2 linked regions of the Cellvibrio sp. PSBB006 genome follow. The protein of the gene in region 2 interacts with the protein of the main gene of each other region in a pairwise test. Links are inferred from orthologs where the notes say so. Each region holds a gene or a part of one and is shown on either strand. Other genes may lie near its edges.

The links.
Region 1: the proteins of rlmKL (region 2) and typA interact in binary tests that used the Escherichia coli proteins (3 or more experiments, as listed by UniProt). The link is inferred for Cellvibrio sp. PSBB006 from one-to-one orthologs.

The regions. Positions count from the first base shown.
Region 1 is NZ_CP021382.1:2,712,047-2,723,078, reverse strand. The notes cover bases 1,652-4,546. They hold typA (translational GTPase TypA), read left to right. Parts: upstream 1,652-2,134; coding sequence 2,135-3,958; downstream 3,959-4,546. Other genes in these bases: CBR65_RS11370 (sulfite exporter TauE/SafE family protein), read left to right, coding at 4,123-4,546; CBR65_RS11380 (MFS transporter), read left to right, coding at 1,652-1,941. Also shown: CBR65_RS11385 (helix-turn-helix transcriptional regulator), read right to left, coding at 1-530; more of CBR65_RS11380, read left to right, coding at 694-1,651; more of CBR65_RS11370, read left to right, coding at 4,547-4,929; CBR65_RS11365 (alpha/beta hydrolase), read right to left, coding at 4,985-5,653; CBR65_RS11360 (YezD family protein), read left to right, coding at 5,932-6,108; CBR65_RS11355 (porin), read left to right, coding at 6,192-7,250; CBR65_RS11350 (sulfate ABC transporter substrate-binding protein), read left to right, coding at 7,366-8,376; sulfate ABC transporter permease subunit CysT, read left to right, coding at 8,443-9,267; sulfate ABC transporter permease subunit CysW, read left to right, coding at 9,341-10,165; CBR65_RS11335 (sulfate/molybdate ABC transporter ATP-binding protein), read left to right, coding at 10,292-11,032. UniProt on the Escherichia coli protein: A 50S ribosomal subunit assembly protein with GTPase and nucleotide-independent chaperone activity, required for 50S subunit assembly at low temperatures, may also play a role in translation.
Region 2 is NZ_CP021382.1:398,100-414,290, reverse strand. The notes cover bases 8,041-11,026. They hold rlmKL (bifunctional 23S rRNA (guanine(2069)-N(7))-methyltransferase RlmK/23S rRNA (guanine(2445)-N(2))-methyltransferase RlmL), read right to left. Parts: upstream 10,669-11,026; coding sequence 8,413-10,668; downstream 8,041-8,412. Other genes in these bases: CBR65_RS01805 (hypothetical protein), read right to left, coding at 8,041-8,348. Outside these bases: CBR65_RS01845 (sodium:proton antiporter), read left to right, coding at 1-1,357; add (adenosine deaminase), read left to right, coding at 1,713-2,735; mtnN (5'-methylthioadenosine/S-adenosylhomocysteine nucleosidase), read left to right, coding at 2,755-3,609; CBR65_RS01830 (hypothetical protein), read left to right, coding at 3,673-4,629; CBR65_RS01825 (sulfite oxidase heme-binding subunit YedZ), read right to left, coding at 4,662-5,267; protein-methionine-sulfoxide reductase catalytic subunit MsrP, read right to left, coding at 5,347-6,357; CBR65_RS01815 (SIMPL domain-containing protein), read right to left, coding at 6,541-7,269; CBR65_RS01810 (hypothetical protein), read right to left, coding at 7,465-7,911; more of CBR65_RS01805, read right to left, coding at 7,881-8,040; rmf (ribosome modulation factor), read left to right, coding at 11,088-11,312; CBR65_RS01790 (quinone-dependent dihydroorotate dehydrogenase), read right to left, coding at 11,471-12,493; CBR65_RS01785 (DUF2835 domain-containing protein), read right to left, coding at 12,558-12,785; CBR65_RS01780 (DUF4153 domain-containing protein), read left to right, coding at 12,882-14,606; CBR65_RS01775 (NAD-glutamate dehydrogenase), read right to left, coding at 14,671-16,191. UniProt on the Escherichia coli protein: Specifically methylates the guanine in position 2445 (m2G2445) and the guanine in position 2069 (m7G2069) of 23S rRNA. Methylation occurs before assembly of 23S rRNA into 50S subunits.

The sequences.
Region 1 (11,032 bases), 2.3 Mb from region 2 along the record:
ATGGTGTAAGTCACCCCGGGCGAATTCATAATCCGCTGGCACACGGTTTGTAAGCGCCGATCCTGTGGCCAGGGAATTTCCACCGGCTGGGTTGCAGCGCGGTCAATCTCCATCAAAATCAGCGCAACCAAATGTTCACCGCGTCCCGGCATTGGATACTCGGCCGGTTCTTGCAGTAAACCCAAAATCAATTCGCGTAGTAATCCCGACACAGAAATTGCCCGGCATTCCTTGCCGAGTGAAAGCCGGATATCGTCACTGACGTAAAGGGTGCGCATCTCCACCTCGGTCATCATAAACGAGTGATGTTCAACATTCGGCGGCACCCAAAGTGCGCGATGCGACGGGATTGTCCAGACGCTGTTGGGGGTTATCACCCGCATTACCCCTTCAACCGCATAAAGTAACTGCGCGCGCCGGTGCGTGTGGCTGGGAATCTCGTCGCCATTCGCATAATGCCCAGCCCAGGCCACTATGGGGCGCGGCACATGTTGAAGTTCTTCCGGGCTGCGCTGTTCAACAATACGCATGATCGTTCCCCCTTCTCCCATGGCTTGGCTGCGGTAAATGGACGGCTTTGATTTGTCACTTATTCGACATTTTATGTCATTTCTATTATTTCTGGCGCCTTATACTGGCCTGCCGAGCAATTACCGGCGTGATCGCCGCTTAATCCCTTTTTGAAGTCATGTTATGAGCCAGATGGAAACCCTTACTCCCGCTGGTGCGGTGCTGGGCGAGATACCGCCGGTTGTACCTGCTGCCAATACTTTTGATCCGACCAAAACGATCTTGCCGGTGATTGGCGCGGTCAGCTTTGTCCACCTGATCAATGATTTGATCCAATCTATCTTGCCGTCGATCTACCCCTTGCTGAAAACCGATTACGCGCTGAGCTTTACCCAGATCGGCATGATAACGCTCGCGTTCCAGATGACGGCGTCGCTACTGCAACCGGGCATTGGACTGTATACCGACAAACACCCCAAGCCTTATCTACTGCCCACCGGCATGCTGTTCACATTAGCCGGCCTGGTCATGCTGGCATTCGCCAACAATTTCACCTGGCTGTTGATTGCCTCTGCGATGATTGGTTTGGGTTCTTCGACTTTCCACCCGGAAGCCTCGCGTGTTGCACGTATGGCATCGGGCGGGCGTTTTGGTTTTGCGCAATCGTTCTTCCAGGTGGGCGGCAATGCCGGTTCTGCGTTTGGTCCCTTGTTGGCAGCGGCCATTATTCTTCCGCAGGGACAAGGTGCCATCGGATGGTTTACGTTGTTTGCGATTGTTGGTTTTGCCGTACTGTTTGGTGTTGCCCGCTGGACAATCCGTTCCCATGCATCACTTAAGAGTGTAAAAAAGCACGCGCACTTCGCACACCTGTCACGCGCTCAGGTTATCGGTGCATTAACGGTGTTGGCGCTGTTGGTATTTTCCAAATACATTTACATGGCGGCGTTTACCAATTACTACACGTTTTACCTGATCGAAAAATTCTCGACGTCCGTTGCCGACGCGCAATTGTTTTTATTTTTGTTTTTAGCCGCAGTGGCGCTGGGCACATTTGCCGGTGGTCCGATTGGCGATAAGGTTGGCCGCAAAGCCGTGATCTGGATTTCCATTCTCGGCGCCGCACCTTTCACGCTGCTCTTTCCCTACTGCAACCTGTTCTGGACGGCGGTGCTGTCGGTCGTGATCGGGCTGGTTTTATCCTCGGCGTTTTCCGCGATTGTGGTGCTCGCGCAGGAGTTGGTGCCCACTAAAATCGGCATGATTTCCGGGATATTTTTTGGTTTGATGTTTGGTATTAGCGGCGTCGCAGCGGCGGGATTGGGTGCTTTGGCCGACGCAACAACCATCGAACATGTGTTTGATTATTGTGCTTATTTACCCCTCATCGGCATGGTCACTATCTTATTGCCGCGTATGAGTCGCAGGTAATTGGCGGCGAGATCGCGTAACTTCTTCCGCTTCGCTGCCATTTTTCGACTAAAAAATCATCAATAAAACCCTATCTGTCATATCCCCGTCAGCCCGACATGGGTATAATGCGCGGCTTTTTACCGTCCTCCCTTGCCTCAGCTGGCGCCAAATCCAAGCCTCAGCTGGCGCCAAATCCAAGAGAAACAACACTGTGACAGATCAATCCGCTATCGAAAAACTGCGTAATATTGCCATCATCGCCCACGTTGACCACGGTAAAACCTCCATGGTTGACCAGTTGTTGCGTCAATCCGGCACCCTCGACCGTCGTGAGGATACCGGCGACCTGATCATGGATAGCAATGATCAGGAACGCGAACGCGGGATTACCATCCTCGCGAAAAACACCGCGATCAAATGGAACGATTACCGCATCAACATCGTGGACACCCCCGGACACGCCGACTTCGGTGGCGAGGTAGAGCGGGTTCTGTCGATGGTGGATTCTGTGTTGTTGATCGTGGATGCGGTAGGCGGACCTATGCCGCAGACCCGCTTTGTAACCTCCAAAGCCTTTGAACAAGGTTTGAACCCCATTGTGGTGATCAACAAGATCGACCGTCCGGGCGCTCGTCCGGAGTGGGTGATCGATCAGGTATTTGAGTTGTTCGACCGTCTGGGTGCTACCGAAGAGCAGCTGGATTTCCCGGTGGTCTACGCATCGGCATTGAACGGTGTCTCCGGTACCGATCTGAACGACATAAAAGACGACATGACACCCTTGTTCCAGATGATCGTCGACAAAGTTAAGCCGCCGGTCGTTGACCTGGACGGTCCCTTCCAGATGCAAATCTCTGCGCTGGATTACAGCAGCTATGTGGGTGTTATCGGGATCGGCCGTATCACGCGCGGCAGCCTGTCGCCCAACCAGCAGGTTGTGGTGGTGGACCATGAAGGTAATCAGCGCAAGGCCAAGGTATTGCAGGTGATGGGGTATCACGGCTTACAACGTATTGAAACTGGCAAGGCATATGCGGGCGACATCGTTTGTATTACCGGTGTGGACAAGTTGGGTATCTCCGATACCCTGTGTAGCCCCGATGCCGTTGAAGCACTGCCGGCACTGTCCATTGACGAGCCAACCGTCAGCATGACCTTCCAGGTAAACGACTCGCCCTTCGCCGGTAAAGAAGGCAAGTTCGTGACCAGCCGTAATATTAAAGATCGTCTTGAGCAAGAGCTGATTGCCAACGTGGCCTTGCGTGTTCAACAGGGCGACAGCCCGGACAAATTTATCGTCTCCGGTCGCGGCGAATTGCACCTTTCCGTATTGATTGAAAATATGCGTCGTGAAGGTTTTGAGCTGGGCGTATCGCGTCCGGAAGTGGTACAGAAAATTGTTGACGGCGAAGTGCACGAGCCCTACGAGCAAGTGGTTATCGACGTTGAAGAACATCACCAGGGTTCGGTGATGGAAGAACTCGGTCTGCGTAAAGGCGAGCTGACTAACATGGAGCCGGATGGCAAAGGCCGTATCAAGCTGGAATTCCTGTGTCCGTCGCGCGGCCTGATCGGTTTCCGTGGTCAGTTCCTGACCATGACCTCCGGTTCGGGCATCATGACCAGCATCTTCGACCATTACGGTCCGGTGAAAGAAGGTGAAGTGGCCAAGCGTCAGAACGGTGTGTTGGTGTCCATGGTGAAAGGTAAAACCCTCGCTTATGGTTTGCACCCGCTGCAAGACCGCGGCCGTTTGTTCCTCGGCGCCGGTGTGGAAGTATACGAAGGTCAGATCGTTGGTCTGCACTCACGCGGTAACGATTTGGTCGTTAACCCCACTAAAGCCAAGCAGTTGACCAACGTGCGCGCCTCCGGTACTGACGATGCCTTGACCTTGTCGCCGCCGGTTCGCCACACCCTGGAACAAGCGCTGGAGTTTATTGAAGACGATGAGCTGGTTGAAGTCACACCGCAAAGCATTCGTCTGCGCAAAAAGCTGTTAAGTGAAAACGATCGGAAGCGCTCCAAGAAATAACGCGCCACCTTTCAGGTAGTGAATACAATGCCCGTTTACGTCCGGCTATACCGGTGCGTAAATGGGCATTATTTTTTGCGGGCTTCCAGGTATTAAGACGCATTGATCACGAAAGCGCTTAGGCTGTTTTAATTCGCCCGTTATTAAATCTGTGTTTGATCATCATGCCTGAACTTTATTTTCTGTTATCGCTGTTGCTATTGGGGGCCGCCACCGGTTTGTTTGCCGGACTGTTCGGTATCGGTGGCGGTGGCATCATGGTGCCGATATTAACCCTGCTATTTATGGCGCAGGGTTTTCCTGAGCAGCATCTGGTGCATCTTGCGTTAGGAACTTCCATGGCAGCGATAGTGCCCACGGCCCTGGCCAGCGTCCGCGCACATCATGCGCGGGGCGCAGTATTGTGGCCGGTTGTGATAAAGATTGCGCCGGGTATTTTATGCGGCACCTTCGCGGCAACGTTTTTGGCCAGTTACCTTTCTGCCAAACCACTCGCACTGTTCTTCTCGTGTTTTATGGCCTTTGTTGCGCTGCAATTGATGATAGATCGCAAACCTCAGGCTGCACGTCAATTGCCAGGCGCAGTCAGTTTGTCGGCCGTGGGGGTGGGTATCGGGAGCATTTCGGCATTGGTGGCGATTGGCGGCGGCACGTTAACTGTGCCGTTTTTGACGTGGTGCAACGTTCGTTTACAAACGGCCATAGGCACCTCGGCAGCGGTCGGTTTTCCCATTGCGCTTGCTGGTGCCACGGGTTATCTGGTGAATGGATGGTCAGTAGATAATTTACCCGTTCACACGCTGGGCTTTATTTATTGGCCCGCCGTCATTGCAATGGCATTGATGAGTTTTATCACGGCACCGGTCGGCGCGAGGCTCGCGCATCGTTTACCCGTCGCGTTATTAAAAAAACTATTTGCCTTGTTGCTGATTGGTCTCTCCCTGCAAATGCTGTATTCACTGTTTGTTTAACCGATCCCGTAGGTCGCATTAGCCGCAAGGCGTAATCCGACACGCAAATGCAACCTTACGCGGCAACCCCGTTTCGATGGCTCGAACGAGTCAACAGTTTCTTAACAACATTTTTTGGCTTAACTCTCCGCACTAACAATTCCAATTGCTTTAATCCCTGCGGCCATACACCGATGTCGGAGTGGCTATTGATATGCCCCAGTTCTTTTATCCGCAAAAAATTCGCACCCCACAACAATGCCCAGTAGGCTGCCTTACTGTCCTTCATCCAGGGATCATTACTGCTCGCAATCAAATGCACGGGAACCGACAAGGGGCGGTCTGGCAGACGATCGGCGATCTGGAATTTATCGGGATCAGCAGGCGCCACCAACAACACCGCCGCGATCAGTTCCAGGTATTCCGCTGCGATAGATGCCGCCGCGAGTGCCCCAAAACTGTGTGCGATTAATACGCTGGGTCGATCAACCCCGGCCAGGGATTTCTTGATGGCATTGCGCCATTTATCCAGATCAGCTTCGTGCCAATTTTTTACCGCGATACGTTGCGCATTGGGCAGGCGATTTTGCCAGAGTGTCTGCCAATGATTGTCATCACTGTTATTCAATCCTGGCACAATCAACACCGGATGTTCTCCCACAACCTGCGCAGGATTAACTAACGCCTCGTCATCATGGGGCGCGTCAAAAAAGGGGGCATCAAAAAAAATCGGCTCGTGGCTCATGGTCGGCTCCGTTACCAATGTATGGTCGTTGTTCAATGGGTCGCGTTCATAGCGTTAGGGCGGAGCTTACTGGCTGGTTATATGAATGCGAAGGAATAATTTGTTCTGTGGTTATGCCTGAAATGTTTGCCGTTTTCCGGGTACGGCATATGCCAAAAAATGAGTCGCTTATGACTACGCATGTCATAAGCTAATAAAAAATAAATCTTTTGCGGCCAGATGAGCGTTGATTAGTATGGCGCCGTCGCTGAGCAATCAGTTGTTATTGAGATACCGTCATGGCAAGCCCAACGAATGAATCCATTGCTATCGATGAAGATGTGCTGAAGGAAATCAAGCAAATCCTGGCGCAAATTCAATACGGCTCGCTGGAAATATCTGTCCACAATGGCCGGATCGTGCAACTGGAACGTCGCGAGAAAAAGCGGTTTGATAAAAGCGAAAACGCTAAATAAATTACCGCGCATTCTAAAAGAACATACACACCATCAACACTGACCGGACCGCCGGAAGTGATAAGTTAATTCTGGAGATTAACATGTCATTTCAACACCTGCGGTCGTTGCGTCGATCGTTTTACACGCCCACACTTTTTTCATTAGCTGTGACTGCGGCCTTGGGGCTTAACGCTCAGCACGCGTTGGCTAATCCGCCGATTATTTACGGAAAACTGAATATTACTCTCGATCAATTTGATCACGAAGGCGCGGCTCGCGTCATTGCTCTCCAGGCTCCTGCTGTGGTTGACCAGTGGGAGCTTAATTCCAATGCTTCACGCTTGGGGATCAAAGGCGAACAGGCATTAGAGAATACCGGTTTGACGGTGGTGTATCTCGCGGAATACGAAACTGATGCGGACGACGGCGGTAGCAGTCCCTTTGTACAACGCAATATTTACGCCGGATTGCAAGGCAGCTTTGGTCGCGTGATTGGTGGAAAATTCGATACGCCGCTAAAAGTCATCGAAGGCAAAGTTGATCAGTTTAACGATCTGAAAGCAGACATTGATGTTCTGCTCGGCGGTCAGAATCGCGTGAACAATATCGTCCAATACTCCACACCCAGGCTCGCCAAATTATTCACCGCCAATCTTGCGTTTGTTACGCCGGAAGGTGCGGATGTAGATCTCGACGGCGAGGTAGACGATGGTTTGACCGATACCCTTTCCGCGTCGTTGGTTGCAGATAACGGCATTTTTTATGGCGCTATTGCCTACGACAGTAACCAACTGGCGCGTCGCAGTCTCGATGGTATTGTCCGTGCTGATGTAATCCGAGCGGTGGGCACGGCCAAACGGGGCTCATTTGAATTGGGAGCACTGGTGCAACAAGCCAGCGATGTTGTTGCCGGTAGCGAAGCAGAGGACACCAGCTATTTAATCTCCGGCGCCTGGAATATCGACAGGTTTAAAGTAAAAGCGCAATACGGCATCGCCGAAGCAAATGTCAGCGACGAAGAAGGCACGCTGGCAGCAGTGGGCCTGGACTATAGCCTGGGTAGCAAGACCAAGATATTTACCTACTATTCCGCGCTGGATGTGGATAACGCCGACCTGGCGGATAACACCTTTGCCGTTGGTTTTGATCACAGTTTTTAAGGGAAATCATGAAGTATTTTTCAAGCAATTACCGATGTTGCTGCGCATAGCCTGATTCACCATGCCAACACTTATTCGATTTATATACACGCTTTTTTTTGTAAGGAACCTGATCATGATTACTCGTTATCTGAAAAATACATTGCTGGTCCTGTCACTTGGCTTTGCCAGCGTTGCATACGCGCAGGATGTCAAACTATTAAACGTTTCCTATGACCCTACGCGCGAACTCTACGTGGAATTTAACAAAGCCTTCGCAGACCATTGGCAAAAAGCCAACAAACAAAAAGTCAGCATCAGCCAATCCCATGGCGGAGCTGGCAAGCAGGCGCGTGCCGTTATCGATGGCCTTGAGGCAGACGTTGTGACTCTGGCATTGGCCTACGATATTGATGCTATCCATGAAGAGCGTGGATTAATTCCCAAGGATTGGCAGTCACGTTTGCCGCACAACAGTTCGCCCTATACATCGACTATCGTGTTTCTGGTGCGTAAAGGTAATCCCAAAAATATCAAGGATTGGGATGATCTGGTAAAACCGGGCATTGAAGTCATTACGCCAAACCCGAAAACCTCGGGCGGCGCGCGCTGGAATTATCTGGCCGGTTGGGCCTACGCGAAAAAGAAATATAGTTCGGATGAAAAAGCGCAAGCGTTCATCGAAAAACTCTACAAAAACGTCCCGGTCCTGGACTCAGGTGCGCGGGGATCGACCACAACATTTGCACAACGCGGTATTGGTGACGTTTTTCTCTCATGGGAAAACGAAGCGTTTCTCGCTGAAAAGGAATTTGGCAAGGGCACCTTTGAAATTGTGGTTCCTTCGCTGTCGATTTTGGCTGAACCGCCCGTGACTATCGTGGATAAAAATGTCGACAAGCACGGTACGCGTAAAGTTGCACAAGCCTATCTGGAGTTTTTGTATAGCGAAACCGGCCAGAACCTTGCGGGTAAACATTTTTATCGTCCGCGTGATTCTGCGATTGCAGCCAGGTACGCAGCGCAATTTTTGAACGTTGACCTGATTACCGTGGATGAGGAATTTGGTGGTTGGCAGAAAGCCCAGAAAACCCATTTCAATGACGGCGGTGTGTTCGACAAGATCTACAAGCCTGGAACGAATTAACGTCTGCTGAGGGCAGCGCCCGCAATAAAACACAAATTCAGTGCGGGTTTTTTTTAAAGGTGTTTCATGAGTCGTCGATCTTCTGTTATTCCCGGTTTCGGGTTGTCCCTTGGCTACGCTGCATTTTATGCGAGTTTGATTGTGTTCATCCCGCTCGCCTTTTTATTTGCCAAAGCCATGACGCTTACCTGGTCGGAGTTTTGGGCAACGGTGCTCGATCCGCAAGCGGTAGCGAGTTATCGCTTGAGTCTCGGCGCTGCGTTTATTGGTGCGCTGATCAATTTAGTGTTTGGGTTTGTCGTAGCCTGGGTGCTGGTGCGCTACGATTTCTTTGGCAAAAAAATTGTTGATGCCTTGGTGGATTTACCTTTCGCCTTGCCCACCGCCGTGGCGGGTATTGCGCTCACTGCACTTTACGCACCGCAAGGCTGGATCGGCCAATGGCTCACGCCACTCGGCATTAAAGTGGCTTACACGCCGCTGGGCGTGATCGTCGCGTTGACTTTTATTGGTTTGCCCTTTGTCGTGCGCACCGTGCAGCCGGTGCTGGAAGAATTGGAACGAGAGATTGAAGAAGCCGCCGCGAGTTTAGGTGCAAATCGTTGGCATATCTTCCAGCGGATTTTATTGCCCGCGTTGTTACCCGCCTTGCTCACCGGCTTCGCGTTGGCATTTGCCCGCGCGGTGGGCGAATACGGTTCGGTGGTGTTTATCAGCGGCAATATGCCGTTTCGCACCGAGATCACGCCCTTATTAATTGTCTCCAAACTGGAGCAATACAATTACGCCGGTGCTGCTGCCCTGGCGGTGGTGTTGTTAACCTTTTCCTTTGTCCTGCTGTTGCTGATCAATTTCTTGCAACACTGGAGTAGCAAGCGGGCAGGAGCCTAGTATGAGCGGTGCTGTATCTTCCCTGGGCCGTCGCACCCGCAAAGCGACCGATGCCACCACAGAACCTTTATGGATGCAAATGACGTTAATCAGTATGGCATTGCTTTTTTTAGCGCTGTTTTTAGTGGTGCCATTAATCGCCGTATTTACCGAAGCCTTTTCGCGCGGTGCCGATGTGTATTGGGCGGCCATTACCGAACCCGATGCCTGGCATGCGATTACATTAACCTTGTTGGCGGCAGCCATCGCTGTGCCGCTCAATGTCATATTCGGTTTGGCCGCAGCCTGGTCGATCACCAAATTCCAGTTTCGTGGCAAGCAGGCATTGATCACCTTGATCGATTTGCCTTTTGCTGTCTCGCCGGTGGTGGCTGGTTTAATTTATGTGCTGCTCTTCGGCGCGCAGAGTTGGTTTGGCCCCTGGCTCTCCGACAACAACATACACATTATTTTTGCCGTGCCGGGCATTGTATTGGCCACCGTGTTTGTCACCTTTCCGTTTATCGCACGCGAATTAATTCCCTTGATGGAAGAGCAGGGCACATCCTATGAAGAAGCGTCGCTCACGTTGGGCGCCAGTGGTTGGCAAACTTTTTGGCGAGTGACGTTGCCGTCCATTAAATGGGGTTTGCTCTACGGCATTATCTTGTGTAACGCGCGTGCCATGGGTGAGTTTGGTGCAGTGAGTGTCGTTAGCGGCCATATTCGCGGCCAGACCAACACGCTGCCGTTGCATATTGAAATTTTATACAACGAATATCAATTTGCGGCGGCCTTTGCTGCTGCCTCGTTACTTGCCGGTTTGGCATTGATCACGCTATTGGTGAAATCTTTACTGGAATGGCAGCACACACGGGAGCGCGAAAAATCCATCCGCGCTGCCCAACAACAAACCTGACTGACCATCCGTAGGTCGGATTAGCCGCAAGACGTAATCCGACACCATGGTGGCCAAAGGCATTGTCCCTGACACCAGAGATTCCAAAAAAGTAGCACTCTATTTATTCACGCAACGAGAAACATCATGAGCATCCAGGTCAAAAAAATCCACAAAAACTTCGGCAGTTTTTCCGCGTTGAATAACGTTTCACTGGATTTCCCCACCGGTGAACTGGTCGCGCTGCTTGGCCCCTCCGGCTGCGGTAAAACCACACTCCTGCGCATTATTGCCGGTCTCGAACAACCGGATAGCGGCGTAGTGGAATTCCACGGCGAAGACGCCACTAACGTCCATGTGCGCCAGCGGCAAGTAGGTTTTGTGTTTCAACACTATGCACTGTTTCGTCATATGACGGTGTTTGATAACGTGGCCTTCGGGTTGACCGTGCGACCCAAACACACACGCCCGAATAAAAAAGACATTGCTGAGCGCGTTCATGAATTGTTGCGCCTCGTGCAACTGGACTGGCTCGCCGATCGTTATCCGGATCAGCTTTCCGGCGGTCAACGTCAACGTATTGCCTTGGCTCGTGCGCTCGCGGTAGAACCAAAAGTGTTATTGCTCGATGAACCCTTCGGTGCACTCGATGCAAAAGTCCGTAAAGACTTGCGTCGCTGGTTGCGTCGTTTGCACGATGACTTGCATATCACCTCGATCTTTGTCACCCACGATCAGGAAGAGGCCATGGAAGTAGCGGATCGCATTGTGGTGTTAAACAAAGGTAAGATCGAACAGATCGGTTCGCCGGATAAGGTTTACAATAATCCTGCCAGTCCATTTGTGTATGACTTTATCGGACAGGTGAATTTATTTCACAGTCGTGTC
Region 2 (16,191 bases):
AACCGCACTTGTGCATACCCTTCAGACCTTTGGCCTGACATTAGCCATCGGCTTCGGCCTGGGTGCCGCGGCCGGTTATTTTTTGGGGGTCGCCTTGCGTCGTAACTGGTTTCCGCACTACCTGGAAAATACCGGTGTGCTGACCTTGATGTTGGGCGCATATGCACTCTCCAACCATGTTGCCGAAGAGTCCGGCCTGTTGACAGTAACGGTCATGGGTATCTGGCTGGCCAACATGAAGCACGTTGAAGTGGACAGCATCCTGGAGTTCAAGGAAACCCTCAGTGTCTTGCTGATTTCAGCCTTATTTATCCTGCTGGCCGCCCGTATCGATTTTTATGCGATCAGCCAATTGGGCTGGGGCGTGGTATTTGTGCTGCTGGTGGTCATCTTTGTCGCCCGGCCCTTGAGTGTGTTGGCCTCAAGTATCGGGACATCCCTGAACTGGCGCGAACTGGCATTGCTAAGCTGGATTGCACCACGCGGAATCGTTGCCGCCGCCGTATCAGCACTCTTTGCCCTGAAACTGGAAGAGGCTGGCTTCCTCGAAGCAGAAAAAATTGTCCCCATGGTATTCCTGGTGATTATCACCACCGTTGTATTGCAGAGTTTGACCGCCGGCACCTTCGCCAAACTGTTAGGCGTGCGCGCGCCAGCTCCACAAGGCTTACTGATTTTTGGCGCCAGCGCATTTCCCCGCGCCTTGGCCAGCGAACTCATCAAACAGGATATTCCAGTCAAACTGGCAGATACCAACTGGGATAACATCCGCGCAGCCCGCATGCAGAATATTCCCACTTACTATGGCAACCCCGCCTCCGAGCACGCCCACCGCACGCTCGACCTTGTGCTCACTCGCCATCTCTTGATTCTCTCACCCTATCGCCAACTCAACCCCGTGTTGAGTTACGACTACGAAGCCATTCTGGGCGAAGGCAATGTATGGGGCTTGGGCTACGGAGAAAAAGACACCCGCGCCAGCCACAAACAGGCCGAAGATTACGCCAGGAATTTAAGCCTGTTCGGGGACGATATTACCTACGGCAAGTTGGCCAGCCTGATGGCGCGCGGCGCCCAGATAAAAACCACCCCCTTGACGGAAGCCTTTACCATCGAGGACTACGCCAATAACTACGGCACCCGCGCCCTGCCACTGATCGCCCTCGACCCAAACAATCGCACCTTTATTTATACCGCGGGCATGTATACCCCTGAGACGAACACCAAGGAAAGCAACGCGGCACCTCGCCATGAACCCACCAAGCGTGCCTGGACACCTAAAGCGGGTTGGCAAATTATCAGTTTGATTACACCGGAGACTGAAGTGAAGCCCACCACACCTGAAGATCCGCAGTAAAAGCCAATAAGCTGTCCATTCGGACAGCTTGACTTTAAGAGCGCACAACGTGAGTTTGCCGCTCAGGTTTTTGTTTCGAAACCCTCAAATCACGGATGATTTGCGGGAGCTACAGGGATGTAGTATGCGTTTTCGAAACAAAAACCTGAGTGGCAAACGGACTACGAAGCACCTATATCGCACCAGAAACGCCCTACTGACATCCTACCTCACCTCTTTTAGTGCAGCTCCCTAGCGCAAAACAGTCAGCTTTTTAATTTATTGTCCAATTAGTCAGCTTATTTCAAGCATTCACATAAAGGGGAATGAAAGTTGCAAATCAGGGGCAACAACAAGTGAACCCTGGGAGCTAACGATGCAAACTTTTATTGAAAACATGCCCAAAGCGGAATTGCATGTTCACCTGGAAGGAACACTGGAACCGGAACTCAGTTTTGAACTGGCACAGCGCAATCAGATCGACCTGCCCTACAAAACGCCGGACGAATTGATCGCTGCTTACAACTTCTACGACCTGCCCTCTTTTTTAACCATCTACTACGCCGCCATGGACGTGTTGCGCACCGAAGCTGATTTTTACCAGCTCACCTGGAATTATCTGAGTAAGGCACGCAGTCAAAATACGGTTTATGCCGAGGTGTTTTTTGATCCACAAGCGCACACCAGTCGCGGGGTCGAATTTGGGGTAGTTATCACCGGCATTCACAAAGCCCAGGTGGATGCCAAAGAAAAACTCGGTATCGAAAGCCAATTGATCATGTGTTTCCTGCGGGATATGAGCGCGGAATCCGCCATGGCGCATCTGGAAATGGTCAAACCCTACCGCGACTGGGTTGTTGGTGTAGGCCTGGATTCAGATGAAAAAAATAACCCACCGGTTAAGTTTGCAGAGGTCTTCAAGCAAGCGCGGGAGATGGGTTTAAAACTGACGATGCACTGTGATGTGAATCAGCAAAATACGCTGGTTCACATTGGCCAATGTCTCGATGAGATTATCGTGGACCGCATCGACCACGGCGTGAACTCGCTGGAAGACGATGCGTTATGTGAAGCGATAAAGAAACGCGGTTTGGGGCTGACCGTGTGCCCGGTGTCCAACCGCTTTGTAGTGCAATCACTTACCTCTGCAGAAATTCGCACCATGCTACAAAAAGGCATGCTCGCCACCATCAACTCCGACGATCCTGCTTATTTCCGCGCGTATCTCAATGAAAACCTGGTAGAGCTGCAACAGGAAGGGCAATTCACCAGCGAAGAAATCACCAAGCTGGTTGGCAATGCGTTTCGGGTTGCCTGGTTACCGGAAGCCCAAAAAAATCATTATCTGACGTTACTCAACGAGTATGTCACCACAATCACTGACCAGCCGGCCAATTAATGTATATCGGGATAATGTCATGAAATTTTTCATCCACAAACGGGTACTTTTACTTATTCTCAGCAGCTTTTTTGCGTGTCTAACACTGGCCAGCCAGGCGCAGGAAAAACCGCGCTTCTACGAACCGACGGATACCATTGTGATACTTGGCGCTGTGCCCCAGGAAATTCCGGTACTCACCGATGCACTGGAAAATCCTGAGAAAAAAAGTTTGTGGGGTATACCTTATTGGCAAGGGAAATTGCATGGCAAACCCGTGGTTATCGCCATCACCGGTATCGGAAAAACCTTCACCGGCATGACAACCACGTTGTTTATTAAGGAATTTAAACCGCGCATGGTACTCATGACGGGCACCGGTGCACGCATCAATCAACAGTTGCGCACGGGTGATGTTATCGTGGCAACGCATACCTATGAGCACGACTATGGCAGCCTCACAGCAAACGATATGGTGTATCGCCCGATGAACGGACCCGATGATGGCAAGGAGGTGACCAATGAATTTAAACCCTCCGCAGCCATGTTGGCCCTGGCAAAAAAAGCCATGGATACTTACGAACCACAAACCGTAACCGCCAATGACAGCACCTATAAAAATTCGGTGCGCTATGGTGTCGTGGCGTCATCGGATTTATTCGGTGTTCCGCAGGTACGCATTGATCTGCTGCGCAACCATTTCAAAACTGACATCATGGAGATGGAATCCGCCCCACTGGGTCATGTGTGCGAAGCTTTGGGTGTGCCTTACTTAATTGTGCGTGCCGGTTCCAATGTTGCCCAGGAAGCACCCAATGATGACTATCTGCGCCTTGGCCCTATTGCCGCACGCGAGGCCGCAAAATTTTCCTTACACCTGGTAAAATTTTTATAGTTCAAAACCTCTGTGACGCGGGAAAAATAAACGATGAAGGTGTCATTTTTTGCAAGACTTGCAATGCTATTGATTGCGCTTCCCTGTTACGGCGGAATCTACGCTGATGCAGTAAAACAATTAGGCTACAGCGAACTGGCAGCAACATTTTCTATAGAGAAAGTTACGCGTATCACCGGCAGGGATGCCGGCAAAGCCGAGGATTTTTCCGAGCAACAGGCTCTGGCTGTGCTCAAAACTCTCGACGCCCCCACAACAAAAGTGGATCTCGCCAGCTTTGTTGCACATTACAACAAACCGGACCTTGCCTATCTCGGAAACCTGCGTGAACCTTCTGTATACCAACGTATTGAAACACGCTGGCTGAGCGCCTCGAAAGAAGGCCATTCTGATTTTGCTATTGCCTTGCGCTCGGTGATCGACCAGAGCGTGGCGACCGGTTATAACATCTATACGACTCCCTGGCCGTTGTTCGAGCGTGAGACGCATATTATCTATGGCCACAATGATATTGATCACGCTCAACAGTTACTCGCGCTGCTGGCCAGTGAAGGACTTGAGGCGCAGGTTGGTTTTTCTCTGAAAACATCAGCCTTTTTGCATCGTGATGATTGGGGCACACCAAATCCCAACACCATTCGATTAAGCGACAATCGCCACCTGATAGAAGCACGTGAATACGATTTACACTTTGGCTTTGCGACTGCCGATGACAAACAACGCTTTATGCAGATAGTGAATCGTTACGCTAAAAAAAATCGTGCTGAACAGTCAGGGCTTATTCGTAGTGCCTGGTGGCAACCCTATTACCGCAGCCGGGTGGCTGCACCAAATTTTCATCCGGTTACCCAGATCCTGGTAAGTCACGGTGAGGAAACCGCTGTAATGCTCGCATTGCCGAACAAAGCGCCAGGCTTAATTAAAAATATTGCTGCACTTAACAAAACCTGGACTCTCAACCCGGAAACGATTTGGGTAAATCCCGCGTTTTATCGGTACTTGCAGGGAAATTATAAATAACCGGCAAGGCGGGTATAAATAACAGTAAATGGCTATTGAGCCACGCGACGTTTATTTTTTTTGACGGCCCAAAACAGGCGTATTCCCAGCAATACCGCCACAATAGCACCGTAGACAGCTGCCTCAAAATAGCTGGAGCGCACCTGCCATAAAACATGTATCCAGGCCAGAATCAACGCAAGGTATACCAGACGATGCAGCTTGACCCAGTTTTTCCCCAAGCGCCGCATCATCTTTTGTGTGGAGGTAATGCCCAAGGCAACCAGAATCAACAGCGCCGGAAACCCTACGGTTATGTAGGGTCGTTTGAGTGTTTCAGACACCAGACGACTGAAATCCAACCCGAGGATAAAAATCAGATACGACAGTAAATGCAACAATCCATAAAACAACGCAAATAAACCCAGCATCCGGCGATGCGACATCAGCCAGCTCCATGCCAATAAACGGCGTAAGGGTGTGACAGATAACGTGATAAACAAAAAATAAATCGTCCATTCGCCGGTGAATAACACAATAGTTTTCGCGGGATCAGCGCCGAGTTGCTGGGTGATGGTGTTAAAGACCAGCCAGGCGAAAGGAATGAGTGCGCAGAGAAAGATGATGAGGCGTCGCCAGCTGGTGGGGATTTGTTGCACGAGGTTATCCGGGTTGGTTTGGTTAGAAAGTTGGTTGTCGGATTACGCGGCTTTGCCGCTAATCCGACCTACGGTACGGTTAGTAGTATTTTTTTAGGTCCATGCCTTTGTAGAGATGGGCCACCTCGTCGGCGTAGCCGTTGAATAATTGAGTATCGATAATATTGGGGCTAAACAAGCCGCTGGGTAGGCGTCGCTCGGTGGCCTGGCTCCAGCGCGGATGATCCACCTTGGGATTTACATTCGCATAAAAACCGTATTCCTGCGGTGCGCTGATATTCCAGGTAGTCGGCGGTTCTTTTTCGGTGAACTCAATCTTCACGATAGATTTAATACTTTTAAAACCATACTTCCAGGGCACTACTAATCGCAAGGGCGCACCGTTCTGATTGGGCAATACCTTACCGTACAAACCCACCGCCAATATCGTCAACGGATGCATGGCTTCATCCATGCGCAAACCTTCAACATAAGGCCAATCAATACTGCTGAAGGCACTCTTCTGCGCCGGCATTTGTTTGGGATCTTTCAATGTAGTGAAGGCCACGTACTTCGCGTTCCCCGTCGGCTCAAAACGCTTCAACAAACTCGCCAGTGGAAAACCAACCCACGGAATCACCATCGACCAGGCCTCAACACAACGCAGACGATACACCCGCTCCTCCAGCGTCATGCCTTTCAGGATATCTTCCAACGTAAACCGACCCGTCTTCCCCGCCTCCCCGGCTATTTCAAGCGACCAGGGATGCGGCTGAAAATCTTTACTGTTCTCCGCAGGATCATCCTTGTTGTAACCAAACTCATAAAAATTGTTGTACTGAGTAACATGCTCGTAAGGCGTCAACTTATCACTCACTTTATGAGAGTCCGCCGTCGCCGACGCGATCTGCCGCTTCAACCAATCCGGCCCTTTATTCTCCGCCTCCGCTGCCACATAACCCGGCTCCGCCAACACCCCCGGCACCACCATCCCCGCCGCACCCAACACACCCACCGAAAAAGCCCCACGCATAAAATCCCGTCGCGCCCGATAAATCGCTTCCGGCGTAATGTCTGAGGAGGGAATATCCGACGGCTTCTTGATTAGCATGGCAGTTACCCGAATTTAAAAATTTATGGCACATTCTCTCAGAGAGAATACCGTTGTCGACTCTGAGACCATCGGCAGCACGGATGCTGCTGATGAGCCCCCACGGAAGGGTTCACGGCGAGTCTCAGAGTCGACAACGGTATTCGCGGCACGACCGACTAAAGCTCGGTATAAACACCAGAATTACTTAATCAAATACACCACATACACCTTAGCCTTCGCCCGAATCACCCCCGGCTCAAACGGCTCCGAACTCTTCATCCGCATATCCGCACTCACCGCCAACCCTTGGGCAGACTCACCATAAACCTCACGATTCGGCACCAGGAAATACGTCTCCTCACGGCGCAACTCAAACTCCGAAATCGAATGCACATCACCCAACTTGCGCCCCTGGGACTCCACCAAAGCCGCCGCCCGCGAATGCGCATCCTCCAGCGCCTTGATCAACGCCTGATCACTCACCACCTTCTCATCCGACACCGACAAACTGGTATCCACGGTGTTGGAGATCTTCGCATCCATCAACGCCTGCATCAGCGCGCCATAACGCTCAAGGTCGCGCAGGGTAATATCCACCTGGCGATAAACCCGGCTGCCGCGCGGCACCTGCTTACCTTCAACATAATCGTAAACCGGCGTAACCTGCAGCGCCGTGGTCGCAATATCGCGCGCCTCAATATCCATAGCCTTCAGAGTATTGATCAGATGTACTGAACGCTTATCCACATCAGCCTTGGCTACACCGACATCCATATTCTCCGAGGTCAGGCCCAAGGTGATGGTCATCTCATCAGGGATGACCTCAATCTCCGCCGAACCCTCCACATAAATATGCGGCTTGGCCGGCAAAGGGTTCGCAAATGCGACGGCAGAGGTTAACAACAATACCAGGGCAAGTAAGTGATTCATAAAGTGTCCTTTTGTTACAGAAGAAATACGATGGAAAACAATAAATAGTTTCATCGCCACTATAGTGGAAACGATCAGCTCAATTTGTAAAACGGTGTAAGGATCGCGCAGCCAGCCTTAACCCCGTATGAACCTCGCGCTTGTCCAGCCAAATCTTTAACAAAATTTACATTTCCCACGACCAGAAATGGCGCCCTATTCCGACTCTGCCAGGTATAAATAATTCCGCCCTGACCGGCTGCATACCCACATATGCTCAGCCAGCGGATCACAATCTTTGGTTTCAAGCTGGCTATCCGGCGTCAGGGTTTCACTGACGCCCATGGTGGCTTTGTCTTTCTTTAAAAAACCATACATGGTTTCAAAACGCTGACTGAAATCCAGCCCTTTTTCCTGCAAATCAAAAAACAAAAAATAGAACTTTCCATACGTCATGGTGACACCACCCAAACCTATCTCGTGCATCTTTTCAATGTACTGGCGATAAGCTCGCGCTAAATAGGCATCTATGGCAGTTTGATCTGAGGCGCTGCCGCTATAAACAGGTAGCGCCATTTTATTCTCGGCATCCAATACGCCTTGTGCCAAACGTTGGTTACGGCGATTGCCTATCAAAGTAAATTGTTGATTGCCGCAGTGCATTGTTTCGCCATTAAGCTCGCAAGTAGATGATGCGAGGGTTTTCGGGATATGGGTGGTGAAGTTGTTGTTTGTGGTTGTGGTTTCTGCTCAACAAGTGCTGGCAGTTTTCGCTCCGGCTGCGGCGTCGATTTTGGTGTAATTTTTTTGGCCGTAGATTTTGGCATGGGTAACTCGATGCCAATACGCCCTGCCGGGCGCTTTAATAAAAGTGCCTGGGTGGTCGCATCGTTACGTTTGAATTGATAAAACGGCGGCAGGGTTTTTGCCTCGCCTCTGGCCTGTAGTTCACAGTAAACCTGCTCGTAATAGCTGCTGGCAGAGGCAAAACAGAATGACTGTGCCGAGGATTGCCCAGCCAGCAACGCCATACCGAATAGAAAATACTGTATCGTTTTTCTTATCACCTGTGCTAAAAAATCCTGCGTAATTCTTTTCATGACATTATTGCCTGTTGTTCGCGCTTCCGAACCGGCGATATTCTGCCAAGCTAAGGAACGAGAATCAGTGTTTAATTAACCAACATTGATGGATCTTCGCATTGCGCTGAAAATCCTGATCAATCGTCTGGGCGCTGATATCCTGGATGGTGTAATCCTTTAGCGCGTCATAATCCAATTTGAAACTGCGCAAATTATTCGAAAACATTAGCGTCCCGTCTTCTGCCAAGGCACGCATAGCATGATGGATCATGGTGACATGGTCCGCCTGGATATCCAGCACATCTTCCATGCGTTTGGAATTGGAAAAACTTGGCGGATCTAGCAGGATCACATCAAACTGCTGGGTATTTTCTTCCAGCCACTTTAGACAATCTGCCTGCTCCAGCCGATTGCGCGACTCGCTTAAACCATTCAGTGCGAAATTTTTACGCGCCCAATTCAGATAGGTATTGGACATATCCACACTCACCGTAAATCGCGCGCCCGCCATAGCAGCACGCACGCTGGCGGTTGCGGTGTAGCAAAATAAATTAAGAAAACGTTTGTCTTTTACTATCTGCGCAATACGATCGCGCACCGGGCGATGGTCCAGAAATAACCCGGAATCCAGATACTGCCACAAATTAATATGCAAACGCGATTGGCCCTCAACAACAGTGACCAGATCGCCCGTAGGACGATCACTGAGCTTTTCATACTGCGCGCTGCCCTTGTTGCGGCGTCGCTGTTTGTAGCTGATATTTTTTATCGGCACATCCAGCGCAAAGGGCACGGCCATTTCAATCTCCGCAAAGCGTTGAGCCGCCCGGTCTTCGTCAACAGATTTCGGCGCCGCGTACTCCTGTACGTGCACGTAGGTCTGTTCGTTGCGCCCGTCCTGCGGAATGCCGCGATAAATATCAATGGCTGCTGCGTATTCCGGCATATCGGCATCGTACAGGCGATAACAGCTGATATTGTTTTTTCGCGCCCATTTATCCAGTTGTTTCAGGTTTTTTTGCAGGCGATTGGCCAGCATCTGCGCGCCGTTAGTCAGGGCCGCTGCTTGCGCCGCTTTATCTTCGACTTTGACCTTTTCCTCGGCGATTTGCCGCTCGCGATCATCCTTGCTGAAGCGCCCGTCCTGCTCTACACGGCTTTGAACAAAGGCGTCACGGTCAATGTTAAATAATAAAACCTCGCTGGCGATGGTTCCGTTAAAGAGCTTGTATTTTTTCTCAGCGCGCAATCCCATTTGCTTACCCAAATCGGGATTACCGGTAAAGATGGCGGCACGCCACCCTTGAAATTCATTGCGCAACCGCTCACCCATGTGGGCGTACAGAAGTTTCAAGGATTCAATTTCCCCCAAGCGTTCACCGTAAGGTGGATTACAAATGACCAGACCATAATCCATGGGCGCATGGGTCGGCTTTTTAAACTCCGCCAATTCCTTGCGGCTGACACGTAACCAATGATCCAGCTCTGCACTGACAATATTTTCTTCGGCGGCGCGAATGACTTTAAGATCAGCATCGTAGCCGCGGATTTCCGGTAAATTTTTTGCCAGGCCATCACGTCGGCGATCAAAGGCTTCTTCACGCAACGACAGCCAGATATCATTACGGTGATTCAACCAGCGTTCAAAACCAAAGCTGGCCCGTCCCAATCCCGGTGCAATATCAGCAGCCATCATCGCCGCCTCAATTAACAAAGTTCCCGAACCGCACATCGGATCGAGCAGTGCCCCGCCCTCCGCCGCCACCGCAGGCCAACCGGCGCGTAATAAAATACCGGCGGCAAGATTTTCTTTTAACGGTGCATTGCCCTGCTTGATGCGATAACCGCGTCGATGCAAACTTTCACCGGACAAATCAATACTGATCACCAATTTATCTTTAGCAAGCCGCGCATTCACGCGTAAATCCGGATCACGTTTTGCCACCGATGGACGCTCGCCACTGAAATCACGTAAACAATCGACGATGGCATCTTTCACTTTTACCGCACCGAATTGTGTATTGCGAATGGCGTCATTGGTGCCGGTAAAATCCACTAACAACGAACCGCCCGGATTTAGATGGTCTTGCCAGGGCAAATCGCGCACGCCCTGATACAACTCGTCCTGACTGTTCACAGTAAAGTTGGCCAAGGGCAACAAAATTTTATTGGCCAGACGACTCCACAAACAAATGCGATAAGCAGTTTCCTGTGACGCATGAAAATAAACGCCGGCGATAGTTTCGCGCAACTCGGTCGCGCCCAGGTCGGCCAGTTCGTTATACAGGAGATTTTCAATGCCTTTCGGGCACGTAGCAAAAAATTGATGTTCGATCATGCGTTATCCTTTGTGTCGCGCGGAAATATGCGCCATCAGCGCGCAGCCCAGTACTCATGCGGGTTTACGATTTGTCAAATCGATTTGCTAGAGTTTTAAGTACTATAGAGCGCGCTGGCTATAAAAATAAAATCGTTCAAAGTACTGCGTTTTTTTGTTGTACTGATCTTCCGCCGTGAACTTATGACAATCGGATGATGTCAACCGAGTACAGTCATCGGCGCCACGGCATGGGTATATGACGTATTACGTCACGGTGATTGTAACTCCTCGTTCCAAACGTGCATTCAACATTCTAGCCATGGAGAGTTGAAAAACGGATGGACACTTCCAACATCTGCAATACAAGGTAAGAAGCATCAAAAAGCGAAACAAAAACTAACCACCGCAACAACCGTTACATAGAGGTGCTATAACTGATGAAACGTCAAAAACGTGACCAAACAGAACGCGCATTCAGTAAAGGGTATAAAGCTGGTATTGAAGGTCGTTCAAGGAGTTTGTGTCCACACGACAGCGGTACCGCTCGACAGCAATGGTTAAATGGATGGCGCGAATCGCGCATTGACCAATGGGACGGTTTAAATCGCATGGCTCAGGTGCAAAAGCTGAGCAATATCCAACAACTTCCTATGAGTACTTGATCAGATACTGACACAATCCCAACCGCGCCCGACGGCTATTCGGGCAATCCTGCCATGACTTCGGTCATGACCAAACGCCCGCTACTCGCGGGCTTCTTTTTTTCAGCCCAGGGTAATCCGATTAATAAAAATACCGGATTGCCGATCATAAAATTCCCTCATTTTTCCATCTGCGCAATAGCGCTGGCAGCCTCGGTAACCACCGCCGGACCACGATAAATAAACCCGCTGTATATCTGCACCAGACTGGCGCCTGCCTTGATCTTCTCTACCGCGCTGGGACCATCAAAGATGCCCCCAACGCCGATAATCGGCAGCTTGCCCCCCAGGTGGCTGTGCAGGCCAGCAATCACACGTGTGCTCTTGTCGCGCACCGGCAAGCCACTCAGGCCACCGGCTTCTTCACTGTTAACGCAGCCTTCCACGCCTTCACGTCCAATGGTCGTGTTTGTAGCAATCACCCCGTCCATGCCCTGCTCGGCCAAGGCAGTTGCTACCTGGGCAATGGCGATATCATCCATATCCGGCGCGATCTTCACCGCGACCGGCACATAGCGTTGATGTGCTTCTTGCAGGGTTAACTGTTCTTTTTTCAGGGTCTCCAGCAAGCGATTGAGGCTGTCACCGAATTGCAGATCCCGTAAACCGGGCGTATTGGGAGAAGATACGTTGACCGTGATGTAATCCGCATGGGCATAGACTTTGCGCATACCGATCAGGTAATCATCCGCTGCATTTTCCACCGGGGTGGTGGCGTTCTTGCCGATATTAATCCCCAGAATGCCCTGATAGCGGCGCTTGCGTACCTGGTCAACCAGATGATCCACGCCTTTGTTGTTGAAACCCATACGGTTGATGATCGCTTCCCGCTCAGGAATGCGGAACAGGCGCGGCTGGGGATTACCCGGTTGCGGGCGGGGTGTCACGGTGCCAATCTCAACAAAACCGAATCCCAGAGCACCCAAGGCATTGAAATAATCGCCATTTTTGTCGAGCCCTGCAGCCAAACCCACGGGATTAGGAAAGCGCAACCCCATCACCTCAACCGGGTTATAAGCCGGTGCAGAGATAAACAACTCCAGCAACTTCAGGCGTTCGGCGGCACCCAGCATATCGAGGCTGAATTCATGGGAAACTTCGGGGTCGAGGCGGAACAGGAGGTTTCTGAGCGTTGAGTACATAGGCGTCATTACAGGCTATTGGAAGGGCTGAAAACTGCGCGCAAGGATACTGGATTCACCCGCCCTAGTCGATTTTTTCAATGCCCTGGAAGCGGTGGTTTTCATCAAACAGGATGCGAAAACGTCCGCGAATCCCCAGATGCGTCACGTAAGGTCGCAGAATCATCGCCGGGAAACGAACCCGTCGGCCATCCACGCTGGTGGCCAGAACATCCCGCACTGCTCCCTGATATAGCCGTTGATATTCATCAGGGGAAATCATGAGGTTGACGATGAGATCGCGCAAAGACATTCCTCGCTACAAAAATAAAAAGTGCTCACTACCAAAACACAGGTTCATCCCCTAGGATAAGGCGAACCCGACGAACAACAGGAAACACATCATATTATGGACGCTGCCCTGCCGCGAAAACTATTACTCGCCATCGCTCTGATTCAAGGCTTTTTGCTGCTTATCCTGCACCAGTCCATCGAATTTAGATTCTGGCCGCATCAAGAACCGCAATGGCTGTTTTGCCTGTACAGCATGGTCATCATCGGCCCCTGGATGTTGCTGTTGTCGTTAGAGTCGGACAACTGGCGAACGATTATTCGTTGGATCTTGCCCTTCACCCTGCTCTGCGGCCTCACAGGATATTATGTCGGCAGTCAGGTGATTCCTCTTGAGCATCTACGCTTCACCGGTTCCTTGGTCGCTTTTGTTTCCACGCTGGGCATCGCCAGCTTCAAATTGTTGATGTATGCCCAGCAACGTGCCACCGGAAACCCTTTCAACTACGCAGATCTATTTCGTTTTTCCTGGCGAAACTTTTTAACACTCGGTCTTGCGCTGTTATTTATGCTGTGCGTCTGGGGCATTCTTAATCTGTGGGCAGAATTGTTCAAGGTGATCAAGATTGACTTCTTTGATGACCTGTTTAAAGAACCCTGGTTTTATTATCCGGCACTGTCACTGGCCCATGGCTTCGGGGTACTTATCTTTCGCAGCCAATACAAGGTTATCGACACCATCACGCGCATCCAGCAAGCCCTGATGAAATTTTTGTTGGTGATTCTGACCCTGGTTTCCATCCTGTTTCTAGTCACCTTACCCTTCACCGGCCTCGACCCTTTATGGGAAACAAACAGCGGCAGCGCATTGATTTTGTGTATGCAGGCATTGATGTTATTTTTCCTCAACGCCGTCTACCAAGACGATCCCGACACCCAACCTTACCCGCTGTTTATCCACCGTTTTATTTATCTCGGCATTGCCCTGTTACCCATCTACAGCGCCATTGCTTTTTATGGTTTGAGCTTACGAGTACAACAATATGGATGGACGGTAGATCGCTGCTGGGGCTTTCTGGTCTGGGGCTTTCTCGCGCTGTTTTCCGTGGGTTATCTCTGGGGCATTATCAAGCAACGCGATGCGTGGTTGCACAGGCTAAGTTGGGTCAATGTGCGGATGGGAATTTTATTGTTGTGCACCATGATACTGATCAATTCACCGCTGGTGGATTTTCGCAAGATATCTGTCAACAGCCAGCTGGCGCAACTGGAGTCAGGCAAAGTGAAGCCCGAGGATTTTGACATTCATTATTTTCGCCGCGATTTGATGAAACCCGGCTATGAAGCCCTACAAAAACTTAAGCAGGATTTTAACGAGAGTCACCCGGCCGTTGCGATTGCCATCGACAGCCTCTATCGCGACCACACGAACAAAACAAATCCGATTGATAGAGACCAGCTTTTCAAAGCCATTCGCGTTCTTCCCGAACACACCATCCCAACCGCACTGGCCGATGCCATCTACGCCGACCTGATCAGCAACCCCTGGCGTTTACGCAATATAAAAGATTACTACTTGATGCCAGTTGATCTGGATGAAGACGGCAGCAACGATTATGTGTTGGTGGATATCACAGAACATTTCCCGAATGTTTCACTGTTCACCCAGCAGGGAGATGTGTGGGAAAAACTCACCCTTAGCCGACTCGACAAGCAAAAGTATGATGCGAAAAAACTGATTGATACCTTGCAGCAACAAACCATCAAAACCGTAACGCCGCGCTGGAAGCATCTACAACTGGGTGACTTCACGTTGCAAGTGAATCAGGACGCAACGCCGTAGGCATAATGCGAGTGGCGCCAGGGTTTTAGTTTCGAACCCCTCATGGGTTCGTTTTGCGACCTAATCATTGTTTAATCAAGTCACGCAATTCGCGCAATGCCACAGAGAAAACCGCAAAATCAGTGTGACTGCCTGCTTGCAATTCATTGATCATCGCGGTCCAGCGTTTAACCTGTGCATCGTTTTGTTCACCCCAGGTGGAAACAACCGCATCGATAGAATCATCACCGGTGATTTCCGGAATCAATTGTGTTGCGAGTGTGCGCAATTGCGTTTCGAGATCATCCATAAAACTTTCGCGCGCCATGGCTTGCCAGTAGTTTTCTACCTTGACCTCCGATAATTGCTCAGCAAACCACGGCAACTCCAGATATTCACCCAGGGTTGCGTATAAGTCGGCTACCGCGAGCAGATCGGTGCCGCTCGTTTGCGCCGCATCCACTACGCTGAGTCCGGAGAATAAATAACCCGGCATGGCCGCACGTTTGGCCAAGGATTCCGGCAAGCCTTGCTCCTGCAAATAAGCGCAGCGTGCTTGCCAATTCTCTAGCGGTTGGCCGCGCAATAATTGCGGCAGATGGCTGGTAATGTCCTGCATACCGCGGGTGAAAATTTCCACTTCTTTGCCGGGATCGAGATGACCGCGTCGATTGCGCAAAAACCAGCGCGTTGCCCGCCGCACCCGGCGCATCATCTTGATCATCAACTCAATTTGCAGCGCTGCCGGTATGTGGTAATCAAGCTGTTCCAGTTCCCGCCAATAACTATCCAACTGAAAAATATTGCGCGCGGTAATGTAGGCAGCGGCGAGCTCGCCCACACCAGCGCCAGTGGACTCCATCAAGCGCTGCGCAAAGCTGATGCCCATATTGTTAACAATATCGTTGGCAATCTGGGTCGCAATAATTTCGCGCCGCAGGCGATGGCGATACAAAGGCTCTTTAAAATCCCGGGCAATTTTCTGTGGGAAAGCGCCTTCGATAAAACCGGCAATATAAGGATCACTGGCGATATCCGTCTCCACCAGATCCTCCTTCAGCGTTGCTTTTGCATAAGAAATCAAAATCGCCAACTCCGGCCGGGTTAATCCTTTGCCGTGAGATTGCCGTTCTATCAGGCTGTCATCGTCGGGCAAAAATTCCAGCGCACGATCAAGTCGGCCTGCGGCCTGGAGCCTGCTCATAAAGCGACGATATTCGGCCCCGCGTTTGAGGGCATCGGCCTGGGCAATGCTGATCGCCTGGGTTTGTCGATAATTATTGTGCAAGACCAACTGCGCCACGTTCTCCGTCATATCCATCAGCAATTGGTTGCGTTGTTTTTGCGTGAGATCGCCTTTGGCAACTACATCATCCAGTAAAATTTTGATATTGACTTCGTGATCCGAACAATCCACGCCGCCGGCGTTATCAATAAAATCTGTATTGCAGGCACCACCGTTCAGGCAATACTCTACCCGCCCCAACTGGGACATACCGAGGTTGCCGCCTTCACCAAATACTTTGCAGCGCAATTCATTGCCGTTAACACGCACATTATCGTTGGCCTTATCACCCACGTCGGCATGACTTTCCTCGGAGGATTT